Regions from separate parts of the Burkholderia sp. 10_S31 genome, predicted to be linked through region 2. Evidence: predicted binding sites of a transcription regulator. Region 2 holds the regulator's gene; each other region holds the start of a gene.
The links. Region 2 encodes LexA, which represses DNA repair genes until DNA is damaged. Its sites were predicted from a motif close to ACTGTATNNNNATACAGT; they were not measured.
Positions count from the first base shown of each region.

Region 1: the regulator LexA is predicted to act here: its motif matches at 1,558-1,575, upstream of AC1Z3W_RS04580 (DUF2471 family protein).
Region 3: the regulator LexA is predicted to act here: its motif matches at 3,150-3,167, upstream of AC1Z3W_RS09530 (VRR-NUC domain-containing protein).

Region 1 covers NZ_JBXOWK010000001.1:1,000,590-1,005,332, reverse strand. The annotation lists gene AC1Z3W_RS04590 (NAD(P)H-dependent oxidoreductase) at 1-471, opposite strand, end outside; gene AC1Z3W_RS04585 (LysR family transcriptional regulator) at 558-1,451, shown strand; gene AC1Z3W_RS04580 (DUF2471 family protein) at 1,638-2,042, shown strand; gene AC1Z3W_RS04575 (2,4-dienoyl-CoA reductase FMN-binding domain-containing protein) at 2,238-4,271, opposite strand; gene AC1Z3W_RS04570 (AraC family transcriptional regulator) at 4,348-4,743, shown strand, end outside.
Region 2 covers NZ_JBXOWK010000003.1:1,482,060-1,486,802, reverse strand. The annotation lists gene AC1Z3W_RS27000 (sulfate ABC transporter substrate-binding protein) at 1-584, opposite strand, end outside; gene lexA (transcriptional repressor LexA) at 849-1,496, shown strand; gene AC1Z3W_RS26990 (hypothetical protein) at 1,523-1,861, shown strand; gene AC1Z3W_RS26985 (DUF2939 domain-containing protein) at 1,891-2,589, shown strand; gene AC1Z3W_RS26980 (universal stress protein) at 2,682-3,179, opposite strand; gene AC1Z3W_RS26975 (hypothetical protein) at 3,178-3,342, shown strand; gene nodI (nodulation factor ABC transporter ATP-binding protein NodI) at 3,505-4,419, shown strand; gene AC1Z3W_RS26965 (ABC transporter permease) at 4,426-4,743, shown strand, end outside.
Region 3 covers NZ_JBXOWK010000001.1:2,129,594-2,134,336, reverse strand. The annotation lists gene AC1Z3W_RS09550 (CBS domain-containing protein) at 1-354, opposite strand, end outside; gene AC1Z3W_RS09545 (hypothetical protein) at 698-946, opposite strand; gene AC1Z3W_RS09540 (hypothetical protein) at 1,677-1,988, shown strand; gene AC1Z3W_RS09535 (MipA/OmpV family protein) at 2,195-3,073, shown strand; gene AC1Z3W_RS09530 (VRR-NUC domain-containing protein) at 3,179-4,743, shown strand, end outside.

The sequences.
Region 1 (4,743 bases), on a different contig from region 2:
CTCCCAGCCGCCGGTCGTGACGATCACCATCGCACGCTTGCCCGCAAGCGAGCCTTCGCCGTAACGGTCGCCCCAATGCTGGTCGGAATGCTCGCCCACGCCGTACGCGAAACCGTACGCATACACGCGCTCGACCCAGCCCTTCATGATCGCCGGCATCGAGAACCACCACAGCGGGAACTGCAGGATCACTGCATCGGCCCACTTCAGCTTGGCCTGTTCGCGCACGATGTCGTCGCGCTGCGTGCCCGTCTCGAATGCACGCTTCGAATCGAGCGCGGGATCGAAGCGTGCGTCGGGCGCACCGTCCGTCACGTCGTGCGCGTCGAACGCGGCCTTCCAGTTCATCGCATACAGATCGGTCACCTGCACGGCGTGGCCGGCCGCTTCGAGATGCTCGACCGCGAAGTCCCGCAACGCGCCGTTCAACGAGCGCGGCTCGGGATGGGCATAGACGATCAGCACGTTCATGTTCATTGCTCCGTTGATTGAATGACTGCAGGATGCCGTCGCCAAAGGTATATTGGAAATGAATTCTAGATATCCCAGGTATAGTCATGAACAATCTCAGACGGCTGGACCTGAACCTGCTGGTCACGCTGGACGTGCTGCTCGCCGAGCACAACGTCACGCGGGCGGCTGAAAAGCTGAACATGTCGCAGCCGTCGGTCAGCGTGCAATTGCAGAAATTGCGCGAGCTGTTCGGCGATCCGCTGCTGCTGCCGGGGCCGCGCGGGATGCGGCCGACCGCGCGCGCGGAAACGCTGCGCGAGCCGCTGCGGGACGCGCTCGATGCGATCGAACGCGCGGTGCTGACGGCCACGCCGTTCGATCCGGCAACCGCGACGAACACATGGCGCGTGGCCGCGACCGACTATGGCGAATCGACGATCGTCCTGCCTGCACTGAACGCGCTGCGTTCGGCCGCCCCCGCTACGCGGCTCGCCGTCGTCGAACTCGCGCCGCCGCGCATCGAGCAGGATGCGGAGCGAAACGGCATCGACCTGGCTTTCCATACGACCGACGGCTCGCCGGAAGGAATGCGGCGCCTGCCGCTGTTCGTCGAGCGATACGTGCTCGTCGGCCGCGCCGGTCATCCGAAACTGAAGCGACGCCCTACGCTCGCGCAGTTCGGCGCGCTGGAACACGTGATCGTGTCGCCCGACGGCGGCGGCTTCTTCGGCGTGACGGACGAAGCGCTCGCGAAAGCGGGCGCCGCGCGGCGTGTCGTGCTGTCGGTTCCGCATTTCCTGTTCGTGATGTCGGCCGTCGCCGCCACCGACCTCGTGGCAATGCTGCCCGAGCGGCTGGTGCGCAATACGCCCGCGTTGCGCGTCGTGGAGGCGCCCGTCGAGGTCCCCGGCTACGAGATGTCGATGCTGTGGCACGAACGCGTGCATCGCGATCCGGCGCATCGATGGCTGCGGGAGACGATCGCCGCGTCGGTGTAAGCCGCGCGCGGGAACGACTCGACGCACGCTTCGACCACCCTCACCGCCGCGCTCGAACCGGTTGCGACGAACACACGTGCATTCAGCACTTGAAACCGCCTCGAACACTGTATATATTTACAGTGCTTTTGCACCATTTGACCCGAATTCCGTCACCCATGACGGACGGACTTCTGTGAGGCGACCATGTTCCAGTCATCCGCATTCGATCCCGAGCAACCCGGCTTCAACCCCGTCCACTTCGAGCGTGCCGCGCAGCGGGCGGTCGTCGATCTTCAGCGTGTCGTCGGCGGCCCTGCGCAACGCGCGCTCGGCCTGCGGCGCCGCACTCATCCGGCCGCCGTCCGCACGATGAGCTGGCAGGCGCTGCTGAACGTCGAGGAACTCGCGTTCTCGAATACCGGTTTCCTGAGCCGCAACGATCCGACGGTCGTCGACGCGTTCATCCGCCTGCGCGACAGCCGGCTGGTCGCCGCGGACGTCGAGGAGCCGGTCGACTGGCGCCGCGACGACGACGACCTGCCGGCCGTCTACCTGATCGTCAAGGCAATGCTGGAAGCGGAAGAGGAAGAGCGGGCCGAAGCGGCCTAAGGCACGCGTGCCGGTGGCAGATGGCGGTCTGCCGGAATCGCGTCGCCATGTTGCATGGCGCCGCGGTACATCCGGTCCACGCAACCGGCGTGTTGCGGGATGCCGCAACACATCGGCCGGAAAGTCGGGAGCCGTCGCGCACGCAGCGCGCTGCCGCGCGACGCACGCCGTCTCGAAACCCGGAACGCCTGCCCGTTACAGCCGAGCGGCAAGCCGCGAGCCCTGATCGATCGCACGCTTCGCATCGAGTTCGGCCGCCAGTTCCGCGCCGCCGATCAGATGCACCGAGCGTCCGGCCGCCTGAAGCGGCGCAAGCAGCGCGCGCTGCGGTTCCTGCCCCGTGCACAGCACGATCGTGTCGGCTTCGATCAGTTCGTGATCGGTACGCTGCTCGCCGTACGACACGTGCAACCCGCGCGCGTCGATCGATTCGTAGTTCACGCCGCCGATCATCTTCACCTGCTTCATCTTCAGCGTCGCGCGGTGAATCCAGCCGGTCGTCTTGCCGAGCCCCTTGCCGAGCGGCGCGGCCTTGCGCTGCAGCAGCGTCACTTCGCGCACCGGCGCCGCGACCCGCGCGCGCGTCACGCCGCCGCGCGTCGCGGCCGGATCGGTCACGCCCCACTCCGCTTTCCATTCTTCCAGATCGAGCGTCGGCGACTCGCCGTCCTGCACCAGATACTCGGCGACATCGAAGCCGATGCCGCCCGCGCCGACCACCGCGACACGCCGGCCAACCGGCTGCCTGCCGGCGAGCACGTCGATATAGCTGAGCACGTTCGGCCCGTCCTGCCCGGGAATCTTCGGGTCGCGCGGCGCCACGCCGGTCGCGAGCACGATCTCGTCGTAGCCGCCCGCGATCAGGTCGCTCGCGTCGACGCGGCGGTTCAGGTGCAGGTTCACGCCGGTCAGCTCGACCTGGCGGCCGAAGTAACGCAGCGCTTCGTCGAACTCCTCCTTGCCCGGAATCCGCTTCGCCATGTTGAACTGGCCGCCGATCTCCGGCGCCGCGTCGAACAGGTCGACGTGGTGGCCGCGCTGCGCGAGCACGGTCGAGCACGCGAGCCCGGCCGGGCCCGCACCCACGACCGCGATGCGCTTCGGCTGCTGCACGCGCGTGTAGACCAGCTCCGTCTCGTGGCAGGCACGCGGGTTCAGCAGGCACGACGCGATCTGGTTCTTGAACGCGTGGTCGAGGCACGCCTGGTTGCAGCCGATGCAGGTGTTGATCTCGTCGGCGCGGCCCTGTGCGGCCTTGACGACGAACTCGGCATCCGCGAGCAGCGGGCGCGCCATCGACACCATGTCCGCGCAGCCGTCCGCGAGAATCTGCTCGGCCACTTCGGGCCGGTTGATCCGGTTGGTCGTCACGAGCGGGATACCGACCTCGCCCTTCATTTTCTTCGTCACCCACGCGAACGCGCCGCGCGGCACCGACGTCGCGATCGTCGGCACGCGCGCCTCGTGCCAGCCGATCCCCGTGTTGATGATGGTTGCGCCCGCGCGCTCGACGGCCTTCGCGAGCTGCACGGTCTCGCTCCAGTCGCTGCCGTCCGGAATCAGGTCGAGCATCGACAGCCGGTAGATCAGGATGAAATCGCGCCCGACCGCGTCGCGCGTGCGCTCGACGATCTCGATCGGCAGGCGGATCCGGTTCTCGTATGAACCGCCCCACTGGTCGGTGCGCTTGTTCGTATGCATCGAGATGAACTGGTTGATCAGGTAGCCCTCGGAGCCCATGATCTCGACGCCGTCGTAGCCGGCCTCGCGCGCGAGCTGCGCGCAGCGGACGAACGCGCGGATCTGACGCTCGACGCCGCGCGCGCCGAGTTCATGCGGCGCGAACGGAGAAATGGGCGACTTGATCTTCGACGGCGCGACCGCGAACGGGTGGTAGCCGTAGCGGCCGGTATGCAGGATCTGCAGCGCGATCTTGCCATCGTCCGCATGCACGGCGTCGGTGACCACGCGATGCCGCCGCGCGCCGGCCGACGTCATCAGCGTGCCGCCGAACGGCTTGGTCCAGCCGGCCACGTTCGGCGCGAAGCCGCCGGTCACGATCAGGCCGACGCCGCCGCGCGCGCGTTCGGCGAAATAGTCGGCGAGCCGCGGCAGCGTCTTGCGGCTGTCTTCGAGGCCCGTGTGCATCGAACCCATCAGCACGCGATTCTTCAGCGTGGTGAAGCCGAGGTCGAGCGGTGCGAGCAGGTGGGGAAAGGGGGTCGTCATGATCGTTCCGCGGTTGAGCGATGAATGCCATCGTAGGCCGCGCGCCGCCTTGAACGTGAGGGGGCAAACAGCCATAATGCTTGTCATTTCCGGCCAAAACGACATGACCTCCCCGCCACGCAAGGACCGCCTCGGGCTACGCCGGCCGACGATTCCGGTCGCCTATACGCGCCTGCTGCTGCAGGCGCTGGCCGCACGCGGCGTCGATCTGGCCGCGGTGCGCGCGGGCACCGGGCTGCGCGACGCGGTGTTGGCCGAACCGGACGCGCGCGTCGCGCCGTCGCAATGGGGCCGGCTCGTGCTCAACGCGATCGAGATCGGCGGCGACCCGGGCATCGGCCTCGCGTTCGGCCTGCTGCTGAAGCCGACCGTGCACGGCTTCCTCGGCTATGCGACGCTGACCGCGCGGGACATCCGCGACGCGCTGGTCGTCACGCAGCGCTACTTCCGGATGCGCAACCGTCAATATCGG
Region 2 (4,743 bases):
TTCGTCACGAATTCCTTCGCGGTCTGCTCGTTGCCACCCGGCTTGTGGACGGCGTACGCCCATGCGGCCAGGTAGTTCCAGCGCGCGCCGCCCGAGGTCTTCGGGTTCGGCGTGACGATCGAGATGCCCGGCTTCGTCAGGTCGTCCCAGTCCTTGATCCCTTTCGGGTTGCCCTTGCGCACCAGGAACACGATCGTCGACGTGTACGGCGACGCGTTGTCCGGCAAGCGCTTCTGCCAGTCCTTGTTGACGAGCCCCTTGTTGGCGAGCGCGTCGATGTCGTAGGCCAGCGCGAGCGTCACGACGTCGGCCTGCAGGCCGTCGAGCACCGAGCGCGCCTGCGCGCCCGAGCCACCGTGCGACTGCTTGAAGTTGACCGTCTCGCCCGTCTTCGCCTTCCACTCCTTGCCGAACGCCTGGTTGAAGTCCTGGTACAGCTCGCGCGTCGGGTCGTAGGACACGTTCAGGAACGTCGTATCGGCCTGGGCATGTGTCGCGACGCCCAGCGCCGCCGCCGCGCCCAGCGCGAGTGTTGCGATCAGGCGGCCCGCTCCGCCCGCCAGCCCCGTATTGCGCTTCGCCATCCTTGGTTCTCCAGTGTTGTCGGTATTGCGATGTCGGGCCAGTCTAGCGAACGGGTTACATGATTAAAAATAATCGTTCTTCATTTTTTAATACTCAAAAGTGCTAACGCAGACGGGACGGACGGTTGCGGCAGACGAACCGGCGTCCGGACATCGCGAAATCGCGCCGGAACCGGCGCGATCGCGTCGAACCTCAAGTAACACTTGAAATTCGCGAAGTACTGTATAAAAATACAGCTCACTGTCTATCCATACAGTTCAGCCATGACCAAACTCACCGCCCGTCAACAGCAAGTGTTCGACTTGATCCGCCGCGCGATCGAGCGCTCCGGTTTCCCGCCCACGCGTGCCGAGATCGCGGCCGAGCTGGGTTTCAGCTCGCCGAATGCGGCCGAGGAGCATCTCCGTGCGCTGGCGCGCAAGGGCGTGATCGAGCTGGCCGCCGGCGCGTCGCGCGGCATCCGCCTGCTCGGCATCGACGATGCGCCGCACCAGTTCACGCTGCCGCACGCCGGCCTGATGCAACTGTCGCTGCCGCTCGTCGGCCGGGTCGCGGCCGGTAGCCCGATCCTCGCGCAGGAGCATATCTCGCAGCATTACGCGTGCGATCCCGCGCTGTTCACGAGCAAGCCCGACTACCTGCTGAAGGTGCGCGGCCTGTCGATGCGCGACGCCGGCATTCTCGACGGCGACCTCCTCGCCGTGCAGAAGCGCACGGAAGCGAAGGACGGCCAGATCATCGTCGCGCGTCTCGGCGACGACGTCACGGTCAAGCGCCTGATGCGCCGGCCCGGCGGCCTCGAGCTGATCGCGGAGAACCCGGATTACGAAAACATCTTCGTCAAGGCCGGCAGCGCGGAATTCGCGCTGGAAGGCATCGCCGTCGGGCTGATCCGCTCGGGCGAACTCTGACAATCGGTCTCGCTGAGGAGAACATCATGGAACGCCTTTCCCGTTTGCTGCCTTTCCGTCAATTCGGTCGCCTGCGTCACCTGCGCGGCCGCACGCCCTGCGCACCGCTGTCCGCCGCGGCGCCCGTGGTGAGCCAAGAAGTCGCAGTTGAACGGCAGGCGTCGCTGCTGCCGTCAGCGCTCCCCGCATTCGCGCGGGTCTCGCTGAACGCCGGCCTGAATCACGCGGAACCGGCGCGCCGTGCACCCGTGCGCGTCTATCACGGTCGATCGCGGCTCATCATGGTCGGGACGATCGATGCCGTGTGCCGGATGATCGATCGCTGCATCGACGAGGAACGATCGGCCACGCACGGCGGTCTCTGATTGCGGAACCTGTCCGCACCGGAGGCATCGTGACTGGATCTTCGGGCCGCGCCTGGCGGCTCAAGCCCCTGCTGATCGTCGTGCTGGCCGTCGCCGCCCTGGTGGCGATCGGCTATGCATACGCGTCGCCGTACGTCGCGCTCAGTCGCCTGAAATCGGCGATCGACGCGCGCGATGGGCAGGCGGTCAGCGAATATGTCGATTTTCCGTCGCTGCGCATCAGCCTGAAGCAGCAGGTCACGGACGAGTTGATGCGCCGGATCGACGCGGTCAAGAAGGACAATCCGCTCGCGGTGATTGGCGCGCTGATCGGATCTGCATTGATCGGCCCGCTGGTCGATGCCTATGCGACACCGGAAGGTGTGGCGGCGCTGATGAGCGGCATCCCGCCGCGCGGTAATCCGGGCGAGCGGCCACCCGAATGGTCGGGCCCGCCGTCAGGCGGTGCGCCCGGAAACGCACCGGCCGTGCCGCCGGCCAATCCGGCGAGCGCACCCGTACCGGGCAGCAGTCCCACCGCCTCGGCTGCGCCTGCACCCGCGCCAGCGCCAGCGCCAGCGAGCCCAAGCGATGCGGGTCATCCGCAGCAAACGAGTGCCGGCTACAGGAATATCGATGAATTCGTCGTGACCTACCAGCGCAGTGCCGACGGCACACGCTATGCGGCGATCTTCCACCGCTTCGGCCTGTTCTCGTGGAAACTGTCCGCGATCGACCTGCACGCGTAAGCGGTCGCGATCGGACCAGGCGCCGCTGATGCGGCACGGCACGCGACCGGCCTGAATCGCAGGACAATCCGGCCGGTCACGCGATTACTGCGTCACTTGCCGTTCGCGGTGGCCGCTTCGCGTTCGCGCGCGATCTCGGCCTTTTGCTCTTCGGCCGACGAGCATGCGACCAGAATGCTGCAGCTCACGCGATCGAGCAGTTGCGTGTTGCCCGACCCCATCCACCATCTCGACAACCCGCTGCGGCACCGATGGCCGACGACGACGAGGTCGGCCTTCAACTCCGTCGCGAGATTCGCGATTTCGTCGATCGGATAGCCGAACGCGAAATGGCCTTCCGCCTGGACGCCACGCTCGCGCAGCCAGTTCACGCCTTCCTGCAGGATCTCGCGCGCGGTTTCCTCGAAGCGGCCGCACGCGACGTCGGTCAGCAACCCTGCGCTTTGCGCGATGCTCGAGCGCATGTCGACCACCGACAGCAAATGCGTTTCCGCCTTCAGGTCCAGCGCGAGATTGGCACCGCACCGCAATGCCTTGCGTCCTTCGAGCGTGCCGTCGTAGCACAGCAGAATCTTGTTGTAGCTAGCCATGAAACCTCCCTATCGCGACTACGTGCCCTATGCACTCATCATGGTGCGCCGCAATTCCGGACGCAAGGGATGGAAAACGCTGATTCGCCACGCGGGGCGCGTCGGCGATGATGCGGTGCACGATCCGTGCGCGCATGCACCGTGCCGCACGGGCATGCCCTGAAGAGACGCAGCCGATGCACTAGAATGGCCCGTTCGTGCCGTCGGTGTGCGTTCGCCCCGATCATGCCCATGTGACACGCCTGCGCCGATCCGTTCGCACGCCGCATGCCCATCCGGCCGGCTGTGAAACACGCCCGCGCCCGCTTACAACGACAACCTGCCCATGTCCGTTGCACCGATCGATTTCCGGAACGTCGAAAAGCGCTACGGCGACAAGCTCGTCGTCAACGACCTGTCGTTCCACGTGCAGGCCGGCGAATGCTACGGACTGCTCGGGCCGAACGGCGCCGGCAAGACCACGACGCTGAAGATGCTGCTCGGTCTCGTGTATCCCGATGCCGGCGCCATTTCACTGTGCGGCGAACCGGTTCCGTCGCGCGCGCGGCATGCGCGCCAGCGCGTCGGTGTCGTCCCGCAGTTCGACAACCTCGATCCCGACTTCACGGTCCGCGAAAACCTGCTCGTGTTCAGCCGCTATTTCGGGATGTCCGCGCAGGCTGCACGCGCGCTCGTGCAGCCGTTGCTCGAGTTCGCGAAGCTGGAAAACAAGGCCGATGCGAAGGTCGGCGAGCTGTCGGGCGGAATGAAGCGGCGTCTGACGCTTGCCCGCGCGCTCGTCAACGATCCCGACGTACTGGTGCTCGACGAGCCGACGACGGGCCTCGATCCGCAGGCGCGGCACCTGATGTGGGAGCGGTTGCGCTCGCTGCTCGCGCGCGGCAAGACGATCCTGATCACCACGCATTTCATGGAGGAAGCCGAGCGCCTGTGCGACCGGCTGTGCGTGATCGAGGAAGGCCGCAAGATAGCAGAAGGCGCGCCGCATGCGCTGATCGAATCGGAGATCGGCTGCGACGTGATCGAGATCTACGGGCCCGACCCGGTCACGCTGCGCGACGAGTTGGCGCCGTTCGCGAAGCACACCGAGATCAGCGGCGAAACACTGTTCTGCTACGTGACCGATCCCGAGCCGCTCAGTGCACGACTCAAGGGTCGTTCAGGGTTGCGCTATCTGCATCGTCCGGCCAATCTGGAGGACGTGTTCCTGCGGCTCACGGGCCGCGAAATGCAGGACTGATCGATCATGGACGTACGCAACTATTCCGCCGCCGCGCCGTCCGCACCGCCACGCGAATCCCGCTTCGCGATCGCGCTGCCCGCGAATGCGACCAACTGGATCGCCGTATGGCGGCGCAACTATCTCGTGTGGCGCAAGCTCGCGCTCGCATCGCTGTTCGGCAACCTCGCCGATCCGATGATCTACCTGTTCGGGCTGGGGTTCGGGCTCGGCCTGATGCTCGGCCACGTCGACGGCGTGTCGTATATCGCGTTCCTCGCGGCCGGCACGGTCGGTTCGAGCGTGATGATGTCCGCGAGCTTCGAGTCGATGTATTCGGGCTTC
Region 3 (4,743 bases), on a different contig from region 2:
GATGTCGCCCAGCGACACGATGCCGACGATCTGGTGCCGGGCGTCGAGCACCGGCATCCGGTGCAGTTGCACATCGGCCATCCGCTGCTGGACGTCGCCGACGCCATCGTCCTCGACACACCACTGCACGGGTGTCGACGCGACGGCCTTCACGGCGGTGTCGGGCGAATGCCCGTGCGACAGCGCGCGCACCGCGAGGTCGCGGTCCGTCACGATCGCGACGAGCTCGGTGCCGTCGCAGACCGGCAGCACGCCAATGTCGAAGCGCTGCATCAATTCGGCCGCATGGCGAATCGTGTCGGTCGGCGCGACGCACACCACGTCGCGCGACATGATTTCGTTGACGCGATACATGAACGCCTCCTTCGTGAGCGAGACGATCCGGAAGCAGGACGCGTGCCGCGTTCAAGCGGCACACGCCGGCGCCGCGCGGCAGGGCCGTGGAGAAATTTGCCAGTCGGCTTGTACATCTTCCACGGCGGCAGTCGCGACCGGGCCGCGAGCGATGATGCTCAGTGGCCGACGCCCGTTATCAAAACGATGGCAAATACCAGCGCGCTCTCGATCGCGGCGAGCGCCACGACGCCCGCCGCGCCGCTGACTTCGTGCCATGCACGTTCCATGCGTTTCATCAGTTCACTCCGGTTGTGCCGGCCCGGCGCTACGCTGCCGCGCATCGGGAGGCCGGGTGCCGACGTCAGCCGTGATCGCGGGGCGGTGGTGGGGCGTCGGGCGCGCGACGGTCGCGTTCGCTGGACGGCTTGGCGGGGTCGATACGGGTCGCACCGCCAACGGCGGGCGGATCGCTGGCCGGGAACGTCTCCTCGAGCCCTTCGTCGATACGCTCCTCCGTCTTGTCATCGGACGGCTTGCGCGACACGGCGAGGGGAAGCAGGCCGGCAGCCGGTGACACGGCGTCGCGGCGGCCGGTAGCGAAAACGGTCATGATCGAACCTCCTTGCTGGTAACGACGGACGCAAGCGCCGTGCCGCGCAATATGGGCCGCATGGCGCTTGCAGCCGCCGGGCCGGCCGGACTGGCGAACACATGGCCCGAGAGCCGCCGGCATGGACGAGAGGACATCGTGATGAATGAACCCACGGAAAAAGGATACGTTACGACGCGAACGGGTGCGGTGGCGTTTTCAGTCACGTGTGCGAGCGGTTTGCGACCTGGAAGTGCGAATCGCCGGTCTATCGGCCCGAGAGGCGCATGTTCGACGGGAGGAACGAGGTTCGCGAACTGAAACATACCGTGTACGCTGGGCCGGAGCGCGCGCGGTGTGTGCGCCGTCCGATCCGTCCGCGCGCGGTGCAGCTCGCCGCCGAAGGGCGCACGCGCGGGCGGGTGACGTGACGGCGGCTTGCGACGCATGACCGGCCGCGCGGCCGCACCGGCGAGCGGGCACGCCGCTTGCGCCCGGTCGCCGCGCCAATCGACACGCGCGAGCCGCCGCGCAGGAATGACATGAACACGCGATCCATGCTGCACCGTCCCGAACCGACGCCCGACGTCGATCCCGACCCGACGCTGCCCGAGCACGACGATCCGGTCGATCCGCCCGTGCCGCCGGGCCTGCCGCAGGGCGATCCGCCATCGCGGCCGCCGCCGATACGGATGCCGGGCGGGCGCAGCGAACCGCGGCCGGCCGCGCGATCACTGAAAGGAGGACCATCATGGACATTCACGTGCAATCGCCGGACAAGCGCGCGATCGCCCAGGTGCTGGGCCGCTATTTCGAGTCGCGTTCGTTGCGCTACCACATCGAGGAGTTGCCGGGCGGCGTGCTGCATATCGGTTTTCGCGCAAGCGGCCACCCGGTCGCCGTCACCGTGTCGTTCGACGACACCGCCTACGACACCTACACGCACTGGGACGCGAGCCAGAAGCAGCTCGCGCTCGGGCGGCTCGCGGATGGCTTCTCGCGCATGATGTCGAAGCGCAGCCCGGCCGCGCTCGCCGGCGACTATCACGTCGAGCGTTTCTGATTCCGCAACCATCCTCTGGCGCGTGCCGGGGGCCGGCAAAGTGCCCGTGCTCAACGGGCGCTTTGCGGCTTCGCGCGCGTCGCGTAGGATGTTCACTAATTCAGCGCACGCTACGTTCGCGCCGCCGGCTGCCTGCCGTTGCAGCCGGTCAGGCGCGACGCGCTTTCCCTCAGGTTCGTTTCGCGCAACCGACGGAGACCGCCTTGATGACCGTTGCCCGCCCATTGTTGTCGCCCGGCACCCGCCGGTTCGTGTCCGGCCTGTCGGCCTTCGCCGCGCTGGCGGCGTCCGGTGCCCGCGACGCGTCGGCCCAGACGCCTTCGCCGCTCGGCGAATGGCAATACTCGGCGGGCGTCCCGCTGCAGAAACTGTTCAACCCGACCGTCCGCACGTGGCAGGTCAGCGTCGGTGCCGCGATGACGCTGCAGCCGCGCTACGCAGGCTCCGATCGATATCGCGTGATGGGCGGCCCGAACTTCGACTTGCGCTATCGCGACCTGTTCTTCCTGTCGACGGGCGAGGGGCTCGGCGCGAACGTGCTGCGCGGGCCCAACTGGCGCGTGAGCATGTCGGTCGGCTATGACCTTGGACGCCGCTCGGCCGACGATCTCGACCACCTGAACGGGCTCGACAACATCAACGCGGCGCCGGTGATGAAGCTCGCGGCCGATTATGTGATCTCGAAGGATTTCCCGCTCGTGCTGCGCGCGGACGTCCGGCGCAGCATCGGCGGCTCGAACGGCTGGGTCGGCGATTTCTCCGCGTACATGCCGATGCCGGGCAGCAACGAACACTTCTTCTGGTTCGCCGGGCCGACCGTGTCGTTCGCCGATTCGCGCTACATGAACAGCTGGTTCGGCGTGAGCCCGGGGGCGTCCGCGCGTTCCGGGCTGCCGGCCTATTCGTCGGGCGCGGGGATGAAGTCGTTCGGCGCTGGCGTGACGATGGTCTGGTTCGTCAACAAGCACTGGTTCGTGACGATGGACGGCGCGATCGAGCAGCTCGTCGGCCGTGCACGGCGCAGCCCGATCACGCAGCAGTCGACGAACGGCGTGTTCGACATGTCGGTGAACTACCAGTTCTGATCGGCGAGGGACCCGCGGGCGCGGCCGGGCGGTGCGCGGCATGCGGTATTTTTCGTCACATTTGATATGATTCCGACCTGTACAAACGTACAGTGATCGATCCCCGTGACGCCTGCATCGCCGACGCCTCCGGCGTTTTACTACCTGACCAACTTCGAACGCGCGCTGGCCTGGCTCGGCGAGCGTTACGACGACCTGCTCGACGCGCACGAACACGCGTTTCTCGCGCATTTCGCGCGGCTGCCGAAAGCATCGCGCGCGTTGCTCGTGCGGATGCTGATGCGCAGCGGATCCGACTTCCGGGCGAGCAAGCTCGTGTACGACGAAATCGGCAGCACGCTCGACGCGGCCGCGCCGCTCGTCGAACTCGGCTGGGTCGATCCGGCGCCCGCGCTCACGCTCGACGAACTGTTCGCGCTGTCGACCAAGGCCGATCTGCTGAAGATGTTCCCGTCGCTCGCCGCGCACGCGGGCGAGCGCAAGCCCGACTGGCTCGAACGGTTGCGGCCCGCGCACGAGGTTGCGCAACCGCTCGACGCGTGGTGCGCGCAGGCCGACGATCGCGTGCTGCGCGTGACGGTCGGTGCGCTGTGCGACCGGCTGCGGCTGATGTTCTTCGGCAATCTTCATCAGGACTGGAGCGAATTCGTGCTCGCCGATCTCGGCGTGTTCCAGTACGAAAGCGTGCCGTTCGCGCCGTCGTCGCGCGCGTTCCAGCAGCGAGCCGACGTCGATACGTATCTCGCGCTGCAGACGTGCCGCGAAGCACTCGACGCGTGGCCCGACGACCTGCCGTTCGACGACCTGCTGCGGGCGATCGACGCGGTCGGCTGCGCGCAGCCGTGGCTCGCGACGCGCCGCGCGAAGCTGCTGTTTACGCTTGGGCAGACCTGCGAGCGGCGCGCCGACTGGACCGCCGCGCTCGACGCCTATGCGCGCAGTGCGTGGCCGGGCAGCCGGCATCGGCGCATTCGCGTGCTCGAACGCTGCGGATGCGACGACGATGCGCTCACGCTGGCGCTCGAGGCGCGCAGCGGCTTCGAAAGCGACGAGGAACGCCAGCGCGTCGAGCGGATGCTGCCGCGCCTGCAGCGCCGTCTCGGGCAACGGGTCGAACGCGCGGGCAGCGCGCCCGACGTGCCGCGCGAAACGCTCGTGCTGGCGCGTCCCGACGCGTTTGTCAGCGTCGAATTCGCGGTGCGCGACCATCTTGCACAGCCCGACGCGCCGGTTCACTACGTCGAGAACACGCTGATCAATTCGCTGTTCGGGCTGCTGTGCTGGGAGCCCGTGTTCGCGGCCGTGCCCGGCGCGTTCTTTCACCCGTTCCAGCGCGGCCCGGCCGACCTGCACGCGCCCGATTTCGCGGTGCGCCGCACCGATGCGTTCGCCGGCTGTTTCGCCCAACTCGACTCGGGGGCATATCGCGACACGATTCGCCGGCACCATGCAACGAAGATGGGGCTGCAATCGCCGTTCGTGTTCTGGGGCGTGCTGACCGACGAACTGCTCGACCAGGCGCTCGCCTGCCTGCCGCCGGCGCACCTTCGGCTGTGGTTCACGCGCCTGCTCGCCGACATCCGCGGCAATCGTTCGGGGCTACCCGACCTCGTCCGTTTCTGGCCGGACGAGCAGCGCTACGAACTGATCGAGGTGAAGGGCCCCGGCGA